4 regions of the Streptomyces luomodiensis genome follow, and region 2 is predicted to be linked to each of the others. Evidence: riboswitches for the same ligand, from Rfam matches in the RefSeq annotation. Region 2 holds a riboswitch; each other region holds the start of a gene.

Region 1 (4,901 bases), 6.4 Mb from region 2:
GGACGAGGGATTCGCCCGTGCCAACATCGGCCGGTCCACCGCCGATTCCCTCGCCGAACTCGAACGCATGGCGGCGTTCGCCGCCGACCGCGACCTGGTGCTCGACACCTACCTCATCTTCGCCTGGGGCGGGCCCACCGGCCCCGCCCGCGGCGCCGCGGACCTCGAACCGCTGGCCCGGCGGCTCCTCGACATCGGGGTGGACCGCTGGATCCTCGCGGATTCCGTCGGCTACGCCGCGCCGCCCCAGATCCGCGAACTCGTCACCGCCGCGCTCGCCCACGTGCCCGCCGACCACCTCACCGTGCAGATCCACGACGGCCGCGGCATGGGTCTCGCGGCCCTGCTCCCCCTTCTCGACCTCGGCGTCCGCGCCATCGACACCTCACTGGCCGGCAGCGGCGGGCATCCCGCCATGCCCGGCGCCCAGGGCGGCGGCGTGTGCACCGAGGACGCGGTGCAGCTGCTGGAGCTGGCCGGAGTGTCCACCGGAATCGACCTGTCCCGGCTCCTCGACACCGCCAACTGGCTGACCGACGAGGTCGGCGTCCCCGGCAAGGGCTTCGTCCGGCACACCGGCCCGGTGCCGGCCGGCGGCCGGCCGGCGGAGCCACTGGCCTTCACCTGGTGACGCCGAAGGGCGAACCGGGCCGGCTCCGCACGCACGGCCACGGCCCCTTCCGCGGGGCCGCCGCACATCAAGCTGATGACGATGGGGTACCGGTGCCCGGTCTGTACGCGGCCGGCGAAGCCACCGGCGGGCCGTTCCACGGCGACTGTCCCGGGGACGCCGCCCCCATGCGCGCCGCCGTGTTCGGCCGCGCGGCCGGGCGGACCGCCGCGGCCGAAGCCCGGTGACCCCACTCGGCAGCCGGCCAGCGCATCGTCCTTCCCGGATGGTGCGCCGGCCGTTGTCGGGTCGGGTCGAACCGTGCGGCTCTTGCGCTCGTCTCCCCACGGCGGTAATTCCGTGAGCAGGGGCGGAAGGAGACCTCATGGATCAAGGACTCGCGGCCTTGTTCGCCGGGTTGGTGGCCCTGCTGGGTGCCCTCATCGGCGGCGGTTTCTCGGCACGGGCGGCGCGGATCGGCGGCGAGAAGACCGTTCAGGCCGCACGCCAGCAGGTGGAGGACCAGGCGCGGGTGGAGTCCAAGCGATGGCTCCTCCAGGCCCGGCATGACGCCTATCAGGTGATCCTGAGCGCCACCGACGCGTACACGGACGCCCTCATCCAGCCGACGACGACGGCGGAGGTGGCAGAGGCGGCGCGGCAACGGTTCCGCTCGGCTCGGCTGCGGGTCGATGTGGTGGGTCCCGCGACCGTCCGAACCGCGGCCGACGAGTTGTCGCTGACCTGCGTCCAGGTGCATCGTGTCCTGGGGGAAGGGGAGCCCGTCGAGTCCTGGATGGCTCAGGAGATCGAGGAACGCCACCGCGCGTTCGTCAAGGCCGTCACCGCCGTGTACGCGTGGGAGCCCGACGCGGTGCACGAGATTCCGTGACGCCGGGACATGTGCCGGGCGCCGGGCCCATGGAAGGAGCTGGGGTCAGCCGCCGTCGGCGCGCGCGGTACGGACGGCCCAGCGCTGTTCGACCTTGGCCAGCCGCCAGTAGGCCAGCGCCGCGGCCCACACCACCACGAACAGACCGACGATGATGAAGCCCACGTTGTCCAGGTTCAGCGCCGAGATCCAGCCGGTGACGGCGTCCCGCAGTTCGAGCTTGTCGTGCAGGACGCTGATCAGCTCGATGGTGCCGATGAGGAAGGCGACCGCGATGGACAGACCCGTGATGGCGAGGTTGTAGAAGACCTTGCGGACCGGGTTGGCGAACGCCCACTGGTAGGCGACGTTCATGAAGGTGCCGTCGAGGGTGTCGAACAGGCTCATCCCGGCGGCGAAGAGCAGCGGCAGGCACAGGATGGCGTACCAGGGCAGCCCGGCGGCCGCGCCGCTTCCGGCCATCACCATCAGGGCCACCTCGGTGGCGGTGTCGAAGCCGAGCCCGAAGAGGAAGCCGAGCGGGAACATCTGCCCCGGCCGGGTGATGGACTTGGTGAAGCGGCCCAGGACGCGGTTCATGAAGCCACGCGCGTCCAGTTGTGCTTCCAGTTCCGTCTCGTCGTACTGTCCGGCGCGCATGGCCTTGAAGACGCGCAGGATGCCCAGCAGGGCCACCAGGTTGAGCGCGGCGATGAGGTAGAGGAAGGCGCCGGAGACCGTCGTGCCGACGGCGCCGAGCACCTGGTGGGTCCCGGAGTCCTCGTTGACCAGGGTGCCGGCCAGCTGGGCCCCGCCGGCCACCAGCGCGGCCAGGGCGACCACCACACCGGAGTGGCCGAGCGCGAACCAGAAGCCGACGGACACCGGCCGCTTGCCGTCCGCCATCAGCTTGCGGGTGGTGTTGTCGATGGCGGCGATGTGGTCGGCGTCGAAGGCGTGCCGCATGCCCAGGGTGTACGCGGTGATGCCCAGGCCGACGCCGAACGTCTTGGCGCCGACCTCGTAGTGATGGGGCGCCACGACCAGGAAGAGCAGGCCGAAGGCGACGGCGTGCAGGATGAGTATCACCGCCAGCAGCCCGGCGGTCCGGACGGTGTCCTCGCGCCGCCATCGCGATGTGGTGGGCAGGGTCATGCGATCACGCTCCAGCACCTCGTGGATCATCTCGTGAGATGCCGTGGCCGGTCTCCTGGCTGACGGGTCGCCGCGCCCGCCCCTGCCTTCCCGGCCGCCATGGGCGACCAGTGGCTCCGCGGCACGGTCCGACCGACCGCGGAACGGGACGGGAACTCCCCGATCACAGTGGCGAGGGCCGCTCCGGTTTCGCACCGGTCTTCCCGTACACCACGGCCCGCCAACTGTAGGGCCGGCCGGGCAAAAGCGGCAAGCCGGGAGGGGGCCCGATCCGGCCGGCCGCGGACGGCCGCCCGTGGCCGACTCAGGCGCCGGCCGCGCCGGCCCGTTTCCCACGCCGGTCGGCCAGGCGGCCGAGCGCGATGTCGATGACCAGGAAGGCGGCCAGCGGAATGCCGAGCAGCGGCAGGTAGTAGCCGAGCACCCCGATCGCGACGACCAGCGAGGCCAGGACGTACGACGGCACCTGACGCCAGGCGCCACGCGCGATGGGGCGGCCGAAGGCACCGGCCCGGCCGCGCTGCCACCACATCCGGTAGCCCCATACGATCAGGAAGACCAGGGCGAGCGCGAGGGCGGCCAGGGCGATCTGGTTGGGCAGCCCGAACAGGCTCCCCATATGGGCGTCGATGCCCCAGCGGGAGAGCTTGGCCAGCAGCGGATAGTCCTCGAACCGCACCACATCGGTGACCTGACCGGTCGTCGGATCGACGGCCGCCGCGTCCTGCTTCTCCGGCCAGCTGCGCTGGATCTGGCTGACGGTGTACGCGGTGCCGGGCCCGGCGGGCGGGACGATCTCCACCGGGTTGTCCAGGCCCTCGGCGCGGGCGGCCTCGAGGACGGCGTCGAAGCCGACATCGGCGGACGAGCCGCCGTGTCCCCCCGACCCGCCCATGTCCATGCCCTCCATGCCGTCCATGCCGTCCATGGAGCCGTGTCCGGCGTGTTCGCCGCCGACGGCGGAGCTGACGGCCGGCGTGGCCTGGCCGAGGGCGGCGCGCAGGTCGGTGACGTTCGCGCCCGCGTAGGTGGACCACGTCAGACCGGTCGCGGACAGGAAGAACAGCCCCAGCGCCGCCCAGACGCCGACCGAGCCGTGAAAGGACATCGCCCTTCTGCGCCCCGCGGCGGAGCGGTCCGGGAACGCGGTCGCGCGCAGCTTCCGCTTCACCGGGCCCGTGCGGCGGCGGGCGAGCCACAGCACCAGCCCGCCACCGGTGATCACCCACAGCCAGCTGGCGGCGAGTTCGCTGTAGAGCCGGCCGGTGTCGCCGAGGTGCAGATTGCGGTGCAGGTCGTCGATCCATGTGCGCAGCGGCAGCGCACCGCTGGTGCCGTACTGCTCCAGCGCGCCGCGCACCTCACCGGTGTACGGGTTCACGAAGACGGCCAGCTTGTGCTCGGGGTCGACGCCCTTGACGCCGGAGAGCAGCACCCGGGTCGTCGCGCCCGCCTCCGGTGAGGGGCGGATCGCGCTGATCTCGCCCTCGGGGTGGGCCTTGCGGGCGGCGGCGATCTGCTGGGAGAGGGGCAGTTCGCTCGTACCGGCCGGGACCCGGAGCTCATGGTCGTAGACGATGTTCTCGGCCTGGGTGGAGGCCGCGTACAACAGCCCGGTCACGGCGGCGACGAGCAGGAAGGGCGCGACGAGGACGCCCGCGTAGAAGTGCAGCCGCAGGACCAGCGGGCGCAGGCCCGACCAGCCGCGCGGGCCGCCGCCCAAGTCCGCTGTCCGGGGCGCGGCGCCGGGCGGCGGCGCGTCCGGCGGCGGTGTTCCGTCCTCGGTGTCGGGGACAACGGGCTCGGCGGACATGGGAACTCCTGGGTCGGGGCCGGTGACCGGTCGGCCGGAGCCGTACCGGTCCAGTAGTCGGGCCTCCGGAGACAGGAGTTCCGGAGCGGAGGCGTGACGCGCACCACAGAGTGTGGTCGAACGGGTGGCCGACGGGAACCTCTCGTGCGGGAGCTGGCCGAAAGTGTGTCCGCCGCACACCTCGTACGGCACCCGGCCGTCCGGCGTTCCCGTCCCGCTGAGACGATGAGCGGCGTCATGGATGCGGGGCAGATGCTCAGAACGGTGCGGGCCGCGGTGTTCGCGGTGGTCTGTGTGCTGCTCGCGGCCCTGGGACACGTGGTGACATCGGGTGTCCCGGTGCCCTTGCCGACCCTGCTGGGCGCCTTGGCGGCCGCGGTCGCCGGTGCGTGGTGTTGTGCCGGCCGTGAGCGCGGCCCGGTGGCGGTGGGGTTGCTCACCGTGGGCACACA
Region 2 (4,901 bases):
CCCGGCAGCCGTCCAGGAAGGGCTCGTCGGCCCCGTCGAGCAGCTCGGCGACCCCGTGGTGGATCTCGTAGCCCGCCACCCGCTCACCGAGCGCCTCGCCCACCGGCCGGGCCAGGGTCTTCTCGGCCGCGAACCGCACCCTTACCGGCAGCAGCCCGAGCCCGGCGACCGTCCCGGCCTTCGACTCGACCTCGTCCTCGATGCGTTCCCCGAGCGCCTGGAAACCGCCGCAGATGCCCAGTACCGGACGGCCCTCTGCGGCCCGCCGGGCGATCGCCTCGGCGAGCCCGCGCTCCCGCAGCCACTCCAGCGCCCGCACCGTGCCCCGGGTGCCCGGCAGCACCACCAGATCGGCGTCGGCCAGCTCCTCGGGCCGGTCCACGAACCGCACGATCACACCCGGTTCGGCGGCCAGCGCGTCCACGTCCGTGAAGTTGGACATCAGCGGCACGGCGGCCACCGCGACGCGCAGCACGTCCGCACCGTAAGGGGGCGCCACGACGCTCTCCCGCACCGCGCCGCGCAGCGACACCCGCAGCCCGTCCTCCTCGTCGATCCCCAGCCCGTGGGCGAACGGGAGCACCCCGACGGTCGGGCGGCCGGTGAGGTCGCGCAGCATCTCCAGACCGGGCTCCAGGAGGCTCACATCGCCGCGGAACTTGTTCACCAGATAGGCGGCCACATGCCGCTGGTCCGCCGCCGACAGCAGCGCGGTCGTGCCGAAGAAGGACGCGAAGACGCCACCGCGGTCGATGTCCCCGACCACCACGACCGGAAGCCCCGCGGCCCGCGCCAGCCCCAGGTTGACGATGTCGGTGCGGCGCAGATTGATCTCGGCCGGACTGCCCGCGCCCTCGCAGATCACCGCGTCATGGGTGCGCCGCAGCTCCTCCAGGCACTCGGTGACGGTCCCCAGCAGCGCCTCCCTGCCCCCCGCGTACGGACTCTCCCCGGACGACGGCGCCCCGGACTTCCCGAAGTACCCGCGGGCGCTCATCTCGCCCACCGGCTTGCCCAGCAGCACCACTTGGCTGCTGCGGTCGCCGCCCGGCTTCAGCAGGACCGGGTTCATCAGCGCGCTCGGCTCGACGCGCGCGGCGGCCGCCTGCATGGCCTGCGCCCGCCCGATCTCCGCCCCCTCCCGGGTCACGAAGGAGTTCAGCGACATGTTCTGCGCCTTGAAGGGCGCCACGCTGACGCCCTTACGGGCGAGCCACCGGCAGATCCCGGCCGTCACGACACTCTTGCCCGCGTCGGAGGTCGTACCCGCGACCAGCAGCCCCCCGCCCCGTGCCCCGGGAGCGCCCGTGCCGCCCTTACCGCGTATCCCGCTCATCCACCGCCCCTTCCAGCGGCCCGCGGCCGCCCCGTCAACGCCCGGACGGCCGGCCGGGCCGCCACGGACACACCGAGCGCCAGGAGGCCGACGCGCCGCGACAGCCGTATCGCCCGCTCGATGTCGGCCGCCGCCACCGGCCGCCCGCCGGAGTTGAGCACCGGCCGGTGCTCGACCCGGCCGCCGTAGGCGAGGGTGCCGCCCAGCCGTACGCCGAGCGCCCCCGCGAAGGATGCCTCCACCGGTCCCGCGTTGGGGCTCGGATGGCGCCGGCCGTCGCGCCGCCAGGCGCGCCACGCGCCGCGCGGATCGGGGCCCGCGAGGGTCGTCATGGCCGCCGTAAGCCGCGCACCGGGCCAGCCGGCCACATCGTCCACACGGGCCGCCGCCCAGCCGAACCGCCGGTAGCGCGGCGACTTGTGACCCACCATGGCGTCCAGGGTGTTGACGGCGCGGAAGCCGATGAGCCCCGGCACCCCGCCCACGGCCCCCCACACCAGCGCGCCCACGACGGCGTCGGACGTGTTCTCGGCGACCGATTCGACGACCGCGCGGGCGATCTGCGGCCCGTCCAGCGCCTGCGGATCGCGGCCGCACAGATGCGGCAGCCGCTCCCGGGCGCCCTCGAGGTCGCCCGCGGCCAGCGCCCCGCCGACGGCCCGTGCCTCACGGCCCAGCGTCGTACCGCCCAGCACGGCCCAGGTGGCGGCAGCGGTCAGCGCCGCCTGCGCGCCGCGGCGGCCGCCCAGGGCCCGTACGGCGCGGGTCAGCAGCGCGGCACCGGCGGCCGCGCCGCCCGCGCACAACGCGGTGTGCAGGGCCCCGTAACCGCGGTGGTCACGCCACAGCCGGCGCTCGGCGGCCGCGGCGGCGCGCCCGAAAGCGGCCACCGGGTGGCCGCGGCGCGGATCGCCCACGGCAAGATCAGCGAGGAAGCCGAGGGCCGCGCCGCACGCGAAGGAGGCGTGGTCGGCAGCCATCCGTCAGGCCGCCGTCATGCCCCGGCGCGGGGACACGCCGACCGAGCCGACCGAGCAGCCGGTGCGGCTGGTAAGGACAAGACGGGTGGGCAAGACAGGGCAGCCGGAGTGGACCGAGGGGGCTGGCGGCGTGGCGGTGCCGGGCATGGCGGTTTGTCCTCACTCAGGGTCCTCGCCCTGGTTCGACGTGACCGGCGGTGAGAGTCTCCTGGCTCCCGGATCCGCGGCCCTCCCGGTCTTCCAGCCCGTGCACGGAACGAACCGTACGGATGAGCCGTGACCCCATGCAGGCGATGGGAGGGCGCTCCCCGGTGACAGTGGCGGGACCGCGCCGGATTCTCACCGGCTTCCTCTCCTGCCGCCGTTTGGCTCGGGAAGTCCACCATGGGCCGCGAATGGCCGTCAACTCGCATATGACCCAGGACGCCCGAGTGTGCCGAGGCCCACAGCGACCGCCGCACACGGAACGGCCGCCGGAGGGACGGCGCTGGTCAGCGCCACCGTCCGGCGGCCGGTGGGTCGATGAGGACGCGGGTGGGGTCCTCAGCCGACGATCAGATAGATGCCGTACGCCACGACCGCGGCGCACACCGCGAAACAGGCGTACGCGCCGGTGCGCGCGAGCGCGGAGGCGTCGGCCGCACCACCCGGCACGGCGGCCGTGTCGCCCTGCTCCGGCCGCGTCTTGCGGGACGTCCCGACGATACCCAGGGTGAAGACGCCCACCATGCCGACCGTCACCACGAGGCTGACGCCGAAGACCTGGCCGAGTGCCGCCCAGTCGATGTCCATGTTTGCCGGCTCCTTACGGGGTGGTGCTGCTCGCCGCGGCGGCGGGCGTGGGGATGTTCTCGGACGTGGTCTCCGGGGCGCCGGTCCCGGAGGCGGTTCCCCCGGTCTTCCCGGAGACCTCGGGGACCTCGGAGCTTGCCGAAACGGAAGCGGAATCCGCCGGGCCGGCAGGCGCCACCGGACCCGCGGGCGGCGGGGCCACGGACCGCAGGGCGGCCGTGACGGCGCCGACCGGCTCCTGGCTGCCGACCTCGTTGACGTTGGTGTGGTCCACGGGCTTGCGGCGCGAGAGCGCCCAGATCGCCCCGCAGGCCAGGACGGCGAGCACGGCGACCGCCGTGATCCCCGCGTTCCCCTGGTCGGCCAGCAGCGCGGCGCCACCCGCCACCAGACCGGCGGCCGGCAGGGTCAGCACCCAGGCGATCACCATGCGGCCCGCGGTCGACCAGCGCACCACGGCGCCCTTACGGCCGACACCCGCGCCCATGACGGCGCCGGAGCAGACCTGGGTGGTGGACAGCGCGAAGCCGAGGTGGGAGGAGGCGAGGATGACGGTCGCGGCGCCGGTCTGGGCGGCGAAGCCCTGCGGCGGCTGGATGTCGGTGATGCCCTTACCCATGGTGCGGATGATGCGCCAGCCGCCCAGGTAGGTGCCGAGCGCGATGGCCAGGCCCGCCGAGACGATGACCCACAGCGGCGGGTCGGAGTCGGGCGCCACCACGCCTCCGGTGACCAGCGCCAGGGTGATCACGCCCATCGTCTTCTGGGCGTCGTTGGTGCCGTGGGCCAGGGAGACCAGGGCGGCCGAGGCGATCTGCCCGGCGCGGTAGCCCTTCGCGGTGTCCTCCGGGGCGCGGTCGCGGCCGAGCCGGTAGGTGAGCCGGGTGGCGGCCACCGTGGCGATGCCGGCCACGACCGGCGCGGCGACGGCGGGGATCAGGACCTTCATGACGATCGCGTCGCCGTTGACCCCGTCCAGGCCGGCGGAGACCACGGTGGCGCCGATGAGGCCGCCGAACAGGGCGTGCGAGGAGCTGGAGGGGAGTCCGGCGAGCCAGGTCACCAGATTCCACAGGATCGCGCCGACCAGTCCAGCGAAGATCACTTCGGGTCGGATACCGGAATCCTCATCGATGATCCCGCCGGAGATGGTCTTGGCCACCTCCACGGACAGGAACGCGCCGACGAGGTTGAGGACGGCCGACATCGCCACTGCCACCCTGGGACCGAGTGCTCCCGTGGAGATGGTGGTGGCCATGGCGTTGGCCGTGTCGTGGAAGCCGTTCGTGAAGTCGAACACCAAGGCCGTGACGATCACGATCCCGATGAGAAGCGTGATGTGTTCCATACACCCGGTCAATCAGTTCGAAGGTCGGTAGTGCCTCGGTGAACGTAGGGAAGCATGGTGAACGGAAGATGAACTGAGTCAGGCGTGGGGATGACGTGGTTGCGGGCGTGCTAATACGCAGTGAATTCGAGCCTACTCTCCTGTGTCGCAAGGGAGTTGGGTGACGATCGAGCACTCCTGAGGCGGCCCGTGGCCCGACCGCGCGGCCACCCGCCGTTCACCCTCCGCCGCCCACCCGGGCCGGCTGTCCACGAGGCGCGACCGTAGGCGCCCGGCGAGCCCGTTCCGGCCCCGCCGCCGCCCGGCCTCCGGGCGCCTGGGAGGATCGGGCCAACGGAGGTGAGGACAGGTGACACAGTCGCAATCCCCACGGCGGCCGCAGCCGCGGTTGACCCACCCCCTGCGGCAGGCATGGGCGCAGGTGGTGCGCACGGCCCGCAGGACC
Region 3 (4,901 bases), 2.0 Mb from region 2:
AGCTCGACTGGCAGCCCTACGGATGCGACCGGGCCACCGCCTGCGGGGTGCCGAAGGAGCGCGTCATCACCACCTGGACGGCCCGGCAGCTGGTGGAGTGGACCCGTACCCGGCGGCCCCCGCGCCGGCCGAGCCGCACGAGCTGAGGTCCGCGACGAGCCACCGCGCGGGGGCGTCGGTAGGATCTGCCGCACACACGGTCCGCAGGGGAGGCGCACACGATGAGCGGTACGGCTCGGCCCGACGGCCCGGACCCGGAGGCGGCACGCCCGGCGCCCGCGGAGCCCGAGGGCGGGGAGTCCGCCTGCTGGCTGGACAAGGTCTGCGCCGCATGTGGCGCGATCCAGGACACCGCCCCCTTCGACCGCTGCGCGCGTTGCGGAGCCGCCAGGGAGTGAGGGGCCGGGGTGCCCGGACCGTCCCGCGCCCGTGGCCAACTCCCCGCAACCGTCCACCAGGTACGGTCTGATCATGACCGCCGGGACGGACGCGCCGGCCGCCGGACGCCTGTGGCCGTCGTACCCCGCCCGGAGCTGATCAACGAACACCATGGACCAACGGGGGGCTTCGCCGTCGTGTTCTCCACCTCCACCCCGCCGTCCCCCTCGGGGGCGGCACACATGGTCGTCTGCGGTGACGACGCGCTCGCCCACCGCCTGGCCGCCGAGCTCCACGACGTCTACCGGGCGCGGGTGACGGTCGTCATCCCGGGCGGTGTCCCCCTGGCCGACCCCACCGGGCGGGGGACGGTGGGATGGCGGTCCGGCGGCCGCACCTCCGCGTTCTTCGGCCGGTTCACCGCGGCGGTCGGCCGGGTCCCGGTGCCCCGGCAGACCACCGACCACACCGCCTCGGACGGGGGAGTGCGGGTCATGGAGGCCCCCGACCTGGACGACGAGGTGCTGACCGAGGCGGGCGCGGCACAGGCGACGGCGCTCGCCCTGGTCCACGAGGACGACGAGACCAACATCCACGCGGCGCTGCGGGCCCGCCGCCTCAACCCCCGGCTGCGGCTGGTCATCCGGCTCTACAACCGCAAACTCGGCCAGCACCTGGAGGAACTCCTCGACGAGGCGGCACGGGTCGCCGACCCCGGCATCGACGCCGCGGAGCTGGACGCCACCACCACCGTGCTGTCGGACGCCGACACCGTGGCCCCCGCCCTGGCGGCCACCGCCGTCGCGGGCACCAGCAAGGTGCTCCAGGCCGACGGGCTGCTGCTGCGCGCGGCCGAGCGCAGCCCGTCCGGCCCGGACGAGGTCGCCCGCCCCGGACTGTGCACCCTCGCCCTGCTGTCGTCCACCACCAGCGACCCCGGCGGCAGTGAGGGCTCGGACAGCAGCGGGGACGAGCGGCCCATGCTGCTGCCCGGCGACGCGGAGGTCGCCGCCGCCACCGGCCGCGACACGGTGGTGCTCGAGGCCATCTCCGCCATCGGCCCGCCACTGCCGCCACGCCGGCTGGGCAGCCGCAGACTTCCGCTCGCCTCGCTGTTCTCCCGCCGGCTGCGCTGGTCCGTCGCCGGAATGGCGGCCGCCGTGCTCGCGCTCACCCTCGTCTCCTGGCAGGTCACCGGGGTCGGTCTGCTCCGCGCGGCCTACCTGACGGTGCTGGACGTGCTGGCCATCGACGATCCGGCGCTCGACGAGCCGACCGCACGCAAGATCGTCCAATTGCTGTCCGGGCTGGCCGGACTGCTCCTGCTGCCCGTCCTGGTGGCCGCCGCGCTCGAGGCGCTGGGCACCTTCCGCACCGCCTCCACGCTGCGCCGCCCGCCACGCGGCCTCTCCGGCCATGTCGTCCTGCTCGGACTCGGCAAAATCGGCACCCGTGTGCTGGCCAGACTCCGGGAGATGGACATCCCCGTGGTGTGCGTGGAAGAGGACCCCGGTGCGCGTGGCATCCCGCTGGCCCGCGAGCTGGGGGTGCCGACCGTGGTCGGCGATGTCACCCAGGAGGGCGTCCTGGAGGCCGCCAAGATCCAGCGAGCCCATGCCCTGCTGGCCCTGACCAGCGTGGACACCACCAACCTGGAGGCGACGCTGTACGCCCGCTCGGTCAAACCCCGTCTGCGGGTGGCGCTGCGCCTGTACGACGACGGCTTCGCCACCGCCGTCTACCGCACCCTGCGCGCGGCCCATCCGCAGGCCCTGACCCGCAGCCGCAGCGTCTCCTCCCTGGCGGCGCCCGCCTTCGCCGGGGCGATGATGGGGCGTCAGGTCCTCGGTGCCATACCGATCGAGCGCAGGGTGCTGCTCTTCGCCGCCCTGCATGTGGCCGGACATCCGCGGCTGGAGGGCCGTACCGTCGCCGAGGCGTTCGCGCCGGGCGCCTGGCGGGTGATCGCACTGGACGCGGCGGAACCCGCGGACCGGCAGCGCGACCTCGCCGCGGCACCCTCGCACGACGGCGTCGCCCAGGAACCCGCCCTGGTGTGGGACCTGCACCCCGGTTACGTCCTGCGGCCACAGGACCGCGTGGTGCTGGCGGCCACCCGCCAGGGCCTGGCCGAACTGCTCGCGGGCGCACCGGTCCGCCGGAACTGACCTGCCCATCGCCCTCGCCCGGGGCCGCGGCGGGGGTCCCGTGGCATGGCGGAGCCCGGGATGGGATGATGCCGGGCGACATGGGCGACGGCGGAACGAGGAAGCCGGTGTGAATCCGGCGCGGTACCGCCACTGTGATCGGCGAGCGGATCCCGAACAGGCCACTGCCCGCACGCGGGTGGGAAGGCCGGGACGAGCATCGACCCGAGAGCCAGGAGACTCACGCGGTCGCCTCCTCGACGCAACCGGGGCGGACTTCCCCGGAGGAGGGCGATGCGCCATGCCCAACGGGCCGAGCGACCCGGTGCCGTGCCGGGTGACCATGTGCCGGGACTGCTGCTGCGGCAGCCCCAAGGTGACCGGGATCGACCACACCGCGCAGACCGCGCGCCTGGGGCAGGAGGCGCCCGTGCGCGTCTCCGGGTGCCTGGACGTGTGCGATCAGGCCAATGTGATCGTGGTGCAGCCGTCGGCCGCCGGGCGCGCCGCCGGCGCCAGGCCGGTGTGGCTCGGCCTGGTCAACGACCCGGACGCGACCGAGGACATCGCGGCCTGGATCCGGGCGGGCGGCCCCGGTGTCGCACCGCTGCCCGACATCCTCGACCTGTACACCTTCACCCCGCGGCAGCGGCGCGCCTCGCCCGGGACGTCACCGGGCGGCGGGGGCTGACCGGCCGCGCTCCGGGACACCGCATCGCTCCTGGGACAGGACTCTGGCGGCCCCGCACCCTCTGGGCTACCGTCGGTAACACGTTGCCGCCGCGGCAACCCCCTCGTGTCTCCCGCACCCTTTCGAACCCCCCTTCCGGAAGGCAGCCCATGGAGAACCCCACAGACAATTCCGCCTCCCCCGCCGGGATCAGCCGCCGGTCACCGGCCTGTACGCGGCCGGCGAGGTGTCGGGCTTCGGCGGCGGCGGAGTGCACGGCTACCGCTCCCTGGAGGGCACCTTCCTCGTGCGGCTGCCTGTTCTCGGGCCGCGCCGCCGGCCGGGCCGCGGCGGCCGCGACCGCGACCTGAACCGGGCCGCTCACCCAGCGCCTCCCCGGTATTCCGTGCAGGCGTCGAGCAGCCAGGTGGCCAGGTAGGAGGCGAAGGACGAGCGGACCAGCAGCCAGACGGCGGACGCCCCCTCCGCGCGCACCACGAGGGTGACCGGGGCCCGCGCCAGCAGTGTGGTCGGACAGGCGCCGACGGGTGTCACCCGCGGATCCAGATCGATGGCACAGCCGTGGGCCAGCACCGTGCGGACGAGAGGCCCGGACAGGGCCAGCGTGGTGCGCTGCGCCGAGACGTCGGTGACGGTGGCGAACTCCTCCCCGATGGCCGTACGCAGCCGGGTGAGCAGCTCGTGCCGCCGGCCGTCGGGGGCCACCAGCAGCCATTCGTCCGGGCCCAGCCACACCACCGTGACGTCGCCCGACGACTCGGCGCGCACCGGGCCCGGCAGGGCGGTGTCCAGGGCGGCCTCGACGGCCTTCGCCGCGGCACCGCCCGGCTCCACCCGCAGGGTGAGCTGGGTCAGGAAGGGCAGTTCCCGCACCCGCAGCCCGGCCGGCAGCCGCGCCAGGCGGTCCTGCCACGCGGACAGGGGACTGACACGCGTGGACGTCTCAACCGTCACGGCGAGTTCCCTCCTTGTCGAAGAGCACGGGGTCGGTCACGGTCACCGGGACGGTCCGGCCATCCAGCGGGACGTAGAGGGTTTCGCCGATGCGCCGGGTTCCCGAGCGCACCAGGGCCAGGGCGAACGTGCGCCGGAGGGCGTCGCTGCGGTAGCTGGAGGTGACATGGCCCAGCATGGGCACCGGCGGCTGGGGAACGCTGCTGGTGGCGATGATCTGGGCGCCTTCGGGCAGCAGGACCCGTTCGTCGGCCGGCAGCAGGCCCACCAGCTGCTTGCGGTCCTCGCGCTGGTTCTCCGCACGGGTGAAGGACCGCTTGCCGATGAAGTCCGGCTTCTTCTTGGACACGACCCACGACATGCCCAGGTCCTGCGGGGTGATGGTGCCGTCGGTGTCCTGCCCGATGATCGGGTACGCCTTCTCGGCGCGCAGCACGTGCATGGTCTCGGTGCCGTACGGGGTGATGCCGAACGGGCCGCCGGCCGTGAGGAGGGCCTGCCACACCGTGAGGCCGTCCCAGGCGGGGACGTTGATCTCGTAGGCGAGTTCACCGGAGAAGCTGATGCGGCACACCCGCGCCGGGACACCGGCGACGGTGGCGTCGCGCCATGACATGAACGGGAACGCGGCCTTGCCGACGTCCAGGCCGGGCGCCACCAGGGCCAGGACGTCGCGGGAGCGGGGGCCCACCAGCGGGATGGTCGCCCAGTGCTCGGTGACCGAGGTGAGG
Region 4 (4,901 bases), 3.8 Mb from region 2:
GGCCGGGACCCGCTTGACCGCCTTCCCCTCGGCCTCGGCCTTCCGGTACGCGGCGTCGAACTCCTCGCCCCACAGGTCCACCAGCTCGGGGGCGTCGGACGGGGAGAACAGCGACCAGTCGGCGTCCGCCTCGACCCGGCGCATGAACTCGTCCGGGATCCAGTGGGCGATGTTGAGGTTGTGGGTGCGGCGGGCGTCCTCGCCCGTGTTGTCCCGCAGCTCCAGGAACTCCTCGAGGTCCGCGTGCCAGCTCTCCAGGTAGACGCAGGCCGCGCCCTTGCGCCGGCCGCCCTGGTTGACGGCGGCCACCGAGGCGTCGAGCGTGCGCAGGAACGGCACGATGCCGCCGGAGTGCCCGTTGGTGCCCCGGATCAGCGAACCGCGGGCCCGGATGCGGGAGTAGGACAGGCCGATGCCGCCCGCGTGCTTCGACAGCCGCGCCACCTGGTGGTAGCGGTGGTAGATGGAGTCCAGCTCGTCCAGCGGGGAGTCCAGCAGATAGCAGGACGACATCTGGGGATGCCGGGTGCCGGAGTTGAACAGCGTGGGGGAGCTGGGCAGGTACGACAGCGTGCTGGTGAGCCGGTACAGCTCGGCCACGTCGTCCAGGGCCCGCTCCGAGAGGTCCTCGGCGAGCCCGCAGGCCACGCGCAGCAGGAAGTGCTGCGGGGTCTCGATCACCTGGCGGGTGAGCGGGTGGCGCAGCAGGTAGCGGCTGTAGAGGGTGCGCAGTCCGAAGTAGCCGAAGCGGTCGTCGGCCCCGTCGGCCAGGGCCCGCTCCACCAGCGCGTCCAGCCGCCCGGCGTGGGTGGCGGCGAACTCCGCGGTGGAGTCGGCGATCAGGCCCTCGCGGTGGCCCACCGCCACGGAGCCGGAGAAGGAGACCGCGCCCTGCCCGGCCGCCTCCTGGGTGATGGTGACCGCCAGCAGCCGCGCGGCCAGCCGCGAGTACTCCGGTTCCTCGGCGATCAGCCCGGCCGCCGCCTCGGTCGCGAGGGTGCGCAACTCCGCCTCGTCCGAGCCGGGATGGCGGCCGCGCAGGGCGGCGGCCGCGACCTTTCCGGGGTCGGTGGCGGGCAGGTCGGCGGTGAGGCCGGTGAGGGTCCGCAGCAGGGCGGTCCCGGGCGCGTCGCCCGCTGCCCGGGGAACCGCTGCCTGAGAATCCGCCTGTTCTGAAACCGGATCGGCGGGCGCGATGGTCACTGAAGTGCTCTCCCTCGCTCGGCTGGGGCCGCGAGGGGGGCGATGGGCGCGCGGGCATGCCGGTGCCGCACTCCTCGTACGCCGGGCACACCACGCAGCGTCCATCGGCCCAACCCACGAGGCCGGGGGACGTGTTCTGAACGGCCGTCGGCAGGTGCTCGGACTCATGGGTACGCCGCATAAGCGCACACATACACCGTTGCGGGACAGTTCCGGATTCGCACCGGATTCCCCTGCGGCGACAGCGAGCATGAGCATACATCTTGTGTCGGCCGGCGCACGTGCCCCCACATGTTGTGTCGGGAGGTGCGGAGTTTCGTGCGAATGTGCTAGTGCGTTCCGTAGGCGGCCCATGACCTGGGGCCCGTCGCGCGCCATCCGCCGAGCGCCTCGTCGAGCCGGGCGCGGTAGCCGGCGTAGCCGTCCTCGAAGAGCTCGCGGAGGTCCGCGCGGGGTTCGACGGTGCGCGCGTCGGCCTGCCAGCGCTCCGCGTCGACCGGGTCGCCGAGGGCCCGCCAGGCGACCGCCACCGCGCCCCGCGCACCCACCTCGGGCTCGTTCGGGATGCGCACCGGGCGGCCGATGACATCGGCGAACAGCCGGGCCCACGCCGTGGACCGGGTGCCGCCGCCGCACAGCGCCAGGCTCGCGGAGAGCCCGGCGGCCTCCAGGCAGTGGCGTGCGGCGTAGGCGACGGCTTCGCAGACCGCGCGGACCGCGTCGGCGCGGGTGGCGCCCAGCGTGAGCCCGTCCAGCCGCCCCCGCGCGGCGGGTTCCACGAACGGCGCGCGCTCCCCGGCGCCGGACAGGAAGGGCAGGGCGGTCACGCCGTTGGCGCCGGGCGGTGCGGCCTCGAGTATCGCGTCCAGCTCGGCCGTGGTCGCGCCGGTGAACTCCAGCACCCACTCCAGGGCCGCGGTGCCGACCATCGCGGGCATGGCGCGCAGCCAGCGGTCCGGATCGGGGGTGCACAGCCACATCCCCGCCGGATCGCCGGCCGGGTCGATCCGCGCGCTGTCGGTGAGCACCTGGCTGGCCAGGGTGGTGCCGACGATCAGCAACCCGTCGCCCACCTCGCACACCCCGCTGCCGATGGCGCAGGCCGGGAGGTCGTACGGGCCCGCCGTGACCGGCAGCCCGGCCGGCAGTCCCAGCAGCCGCGCGCCCGCCCCGTCCAGCCGCGCGACCGCGCCCGGGGCGGCGGGCGGCGGCAACAGCCGGGCGTACGCGGCGATTCCGCACACGTCCAGGGCCTGGGTCACGTACTGACGGGTGGTCACGTCCAGGAACGGCAGTGAGGCGTCGGAGGCGTCCACGCCGATGACGCCGGTCAGCCGCTGGGCGACCGCGTCCACGCAGTAGCCCGCGACCTCGGCCCGCGCCAGGGCCTCCGGCTCGTGCTCGGCCAGCCAGGCCAGCAGCGGGGCGTGGCAGCCGGGGAACACCCCCGAGCCGGTGAGGGCGTACAGCGCCCGCAGGGTGCCGTCCTCGCCCCAGCGGGCCACGGTGTCGCCCGCCCTGCCGTCCATCCAGGAGATCGGCGGACGCACCGCCCGGCCCGCCGCGTCCCGCAGCCACATGCCGTCCCCCTGGCCGGTGAGCGCGAGTGCGGCCGGGGGGCCGGGGAGGGCGGCGGCGACCTCCCGGCACACCTCGCCGACCGTGCGCAGCACGTCCTCCAGGTCCTGCTCCACCCGGCCGCCGGGCAGCCGCTCCAGCCGGCTGGGGCGGCTCGCGGAGGCCACCGCCCGGCCGTCCCGGCCGAAGGCCACGGCCTTGGTGACGGAGGTGCCGACGTCGACTCCGATGATCACGTCGTGGGCGGCGAGGACGCGCATGGGTGGCCTTCCTTCCGGCGTGCTTCGGGGTGTGCTTCCGGGCTCTCGGGTGTGCTTCGGGGCGTGCTTCGGCGTTTCATAACATGGGCGATGCTAGATTTAACATCTACAACTTGATCAGACAATGCCCGACACAGGGGAGGCCCCGGATGAGCGCCCGACTGCTGCTCGTACGTCACGGCGAGACCGTGTGGCACGCGGAGAACCGCTACGCCGGCACCTCCGACATCGACCTGACCGAACGGGGGCATCGCCAGGCCCGCGCGCTCGCCCGGTGGGCCGGGCGGCGCGGCGCGGACGCGGTGGCCTGTTCCCCGCTGAGCCGCGCCCGGCGGACGGCCGAGCCGGCGGCGCGGGCGCTGGGCCTGGTGCCCGAGGTGATCGAGGACCTGCGCGAGCTCGACTTCGGCTGGGGCGAGGGCCGCACCATCGCCGAGCTGGAGGCGGAGGACCCGGCCGCCGTCGCGGCGTTCCGGCGCGACCCCGAGACCGGTGCCTTCCCCGGTTCCGAGCCGCCCGGCCGGGCGGCGGCGCGGGCGGTGGCCGCCCTGCGCGGGCTCGCCGCCGCGCACGAGGGCGGCACGGTGCTCGTCGTCGCCCACAACTCCCTGCTGCGGCTGGCGCTGTGCGCGCTGCTCACCATCCCCGTCGGCCGCTACCGCCAGGTCTTCCCCCGGCTGGACAACGCGGCGGTGACCGAGGTCGAACTGGCCGGTGAGGCGACGGCGCTGCGCTCCCTGAACGTGCCCACCGAGACCGTTCCGGCGGCCGGTGCGGAAGGATTCCCGGCATGACCACGACCGGAGCGCCCGGCGGCCAGGCCCACCCCCAGGCCCGCCCCCAGGACGCGCGCAGACAGCTGATCACCGAGTACGTCCTCGAACACGCCACCGCCACCGCGGCCGAGCTGGCCGGGCTCACCGGGGTCAGCCTGATGACGGTGCACCGCGACCTGGACGAGCTGGCCAGGCTCGGTGTGCTGCGGAAGTTCCGGGGCGGGGTCTCGGCGCTGCCCTCGTCGGTCTTCGAGTCCAGCCTGGAGTACCGGCTGGGCGTCAACCGCGCCGAGAAGGAGGCGGTCGCGGCGGCCGCCGCCGAGCTGGTCGAGCCCGGTATGTCGGTGATGCTGGACGACTCCACGACCGCGCTCGCCCTGGCCCGGCTGCTCGTCGACGCCGCGCCGCTGACCGTGGTGACCAACGCCCGGCGGGTGGTGGAGGTCTTCGCCGGGGTGCCGCGGACCCGGCTGATCGGGCTCGGCGGGGAGTACTCCCACACCCATGACTCGTTTCTCGGCGTGCCCTGCGCGGAGGCGATCGGGGGGCTGTCCGTGGACATGGTGCTGGTCAGCACCTCGGCGATGGACGCGCGCACCACCTACCACCAGGAGCAGGACGTGGTGCTGGTCAAGCGGGCGATGCTCGCGGCCGGCAGCCGCAAGGTGCTGCTGATGGACGCCTCGAAGACCCGGCGCACGGCGCTGCACCGGCTGTGCCCGATGGACGACTTCGACCATCTGGTGGTGGACGACGGGATCGAGGCGGAGCTGCTGGGTGAGCTGCGGGAGCGGGTGGATGTGCGGGTCGCGGGACCTGCTTCTTAACGCGGCTGGTGTTAACTTAACGTCATGCGTGTGGCAGCTGCGGGAACCGAGATGGTGGCCGGGATCGACATCGCCACGGCGGCGGTGCGGGTGATGTGCGTGGACGCACACGGAAGGGTGCGCTCCGAGGGCCGCGCGCCCCTGCCCCGCCCGACGCGGAGCGCGGGCGGGCGCGGCGAGCAGGACGCGCGGGCCTGGTGGCCGGCCGTCGCGGCGGCCCTCCGCCAGGCGACGGCCGCGCTCCCGGCGGGCGGCCG

What was found. Region 2 has a riboswitch for cobalamin ahead of PS467_RS11125 (cobalamin biosynthesis protein). Riboswitches for the same ligand answer to the same signal wherever they lie in the genome.
Region 1: linked by a shared signal. The riboswitch ahead of nicT (Nickel transporter NicT) and the one ahead of PS467_RS11125 (cobalamin biosynthesis protein) in region 2 are both predicted to bind cobalamin.
Region 3: linked by a shared signal. The riboswitch ahead of PS467_RS02730 ((2Fe-2S) ferredoxin domain-containing protein) and the one ahead of PS467_RS11125 (cobalamin biosynthesis protein) in region 2 are both predicted to bind cobalamin.
Region 4: linked by a shared signal. The riboswitch ahead of PS467_RS27190 (ribonucleoside-diphosphate reductase subunit alpha) and the one ahead of PS467_RS11125 (cobalamin biosynthesis protein) in region 2 are both predicted to bind cobalamin.

Annotation. Positions count from the first base shown of each region.
Region 1 covers NZ_CP117522.1:8,964,736-8,969,636, reverse strand. The annotation lists gene PS467_RS37750 (hydroxymethylglutaryl-CoA lyase-like TIM-barrel protein) at 1-631, shown strand, start outside; gene PS467_RS37745 (hypothetical protein) at 724-858, shown strand; gene PS467_RS37740 (hypothetical protein) at 996-1,502, shown strand; gene nicT (Nickel transporter NicT) at 1,548-2,666, opposite strand; cobalamin riboswitch at 2,665-2,866, opposite strand; gene PS467_RS37730 (PepSY-associated TM helix domain-containing protein) at 2,941-4,449, opposite strand; gene PS467_RS37725 (PE-PGRS family protein) at 4,687-4,901, shown strand, end outside.
Region 2 covers NZ_CP117522.1:2,593,092-2,597,992, reverse strand. The annotation lists gene PS467_RS11130 (cobyric acid synthase) at 1-1,336, opposite strand, end outside; gene PS467_RS11125 (cobalamin biosynthesis protein) at 1,333-2,316, opposite strand; cobalamin riboswitch at 2,518-2,669, opposite strand; gene PS467_RS11120 (hypothetical protein) at 2,860-3,108, opposite strand; gene PS467_RS11115 (inorganic phosphate transporter) at 3,122-4,456, opposite strand; gene PS467_RS11110 (class II aldolase/adducin family protein) at 4,806-4,901, shown strand, end outside.
Region 3 covers NZ_CP117522.1:622,964-627,864, reverse strand. The annotation lists gene PS467_RS02745 (PHP domain-containing protein) at 1-146, shown strand, start outside; gene PS467_RS02740 (hypothetical protein) at 222-398, shown strand; gene PS467_RS02735 (potassium channel family protein) at 621-2,546, shown strand; cobalamin riboswitch at 2,608-2,783, shown strand; gene PS467_RS02730 ((2Fe-2S) ferredoxin domain-containing protein) at 2,827-3,216, shown strand; partial or broken gene PS467_RS02725 (FAD-binding protein) at 3,413-3,566, shown strand; gene PS467_RS02720 (sarcosine oxidase subunit gamma) at 3,577-4,170, opposite strand; partial or broken gene PS467_RS02715 (sarcosine oxidase subunit delta family protein) at 4,160-4,901, opposite strand, start outside.
Region 4 covers NZ_CP117522.1:6,442,878-6,447,778, forward strand. The annotation lists gene PS467_RS27190 (ribonucleoside-diphosphate reductase subunit alpha) at 1-1,203, opposite strand, end outside; cobalamin riboswitch at 1,336-1,495, opposite strand; gene PS467_RS27195 (FGGY family carbohydrate kinase) at 1,533-3,041, opposite strand; gene PS467_RS27200 (histidine phosphatase family protein) at 3,191-3,835, shown strand; gene PS467_RS27205 (DeoR/GlpR family DNA-binding transcription regulator) at 3,832-4,644, shown strand; partial or broken gene PS467_RS42190 (FGGY family carbohydrate kinase) at 4,669-4,901, shown strand, end outside.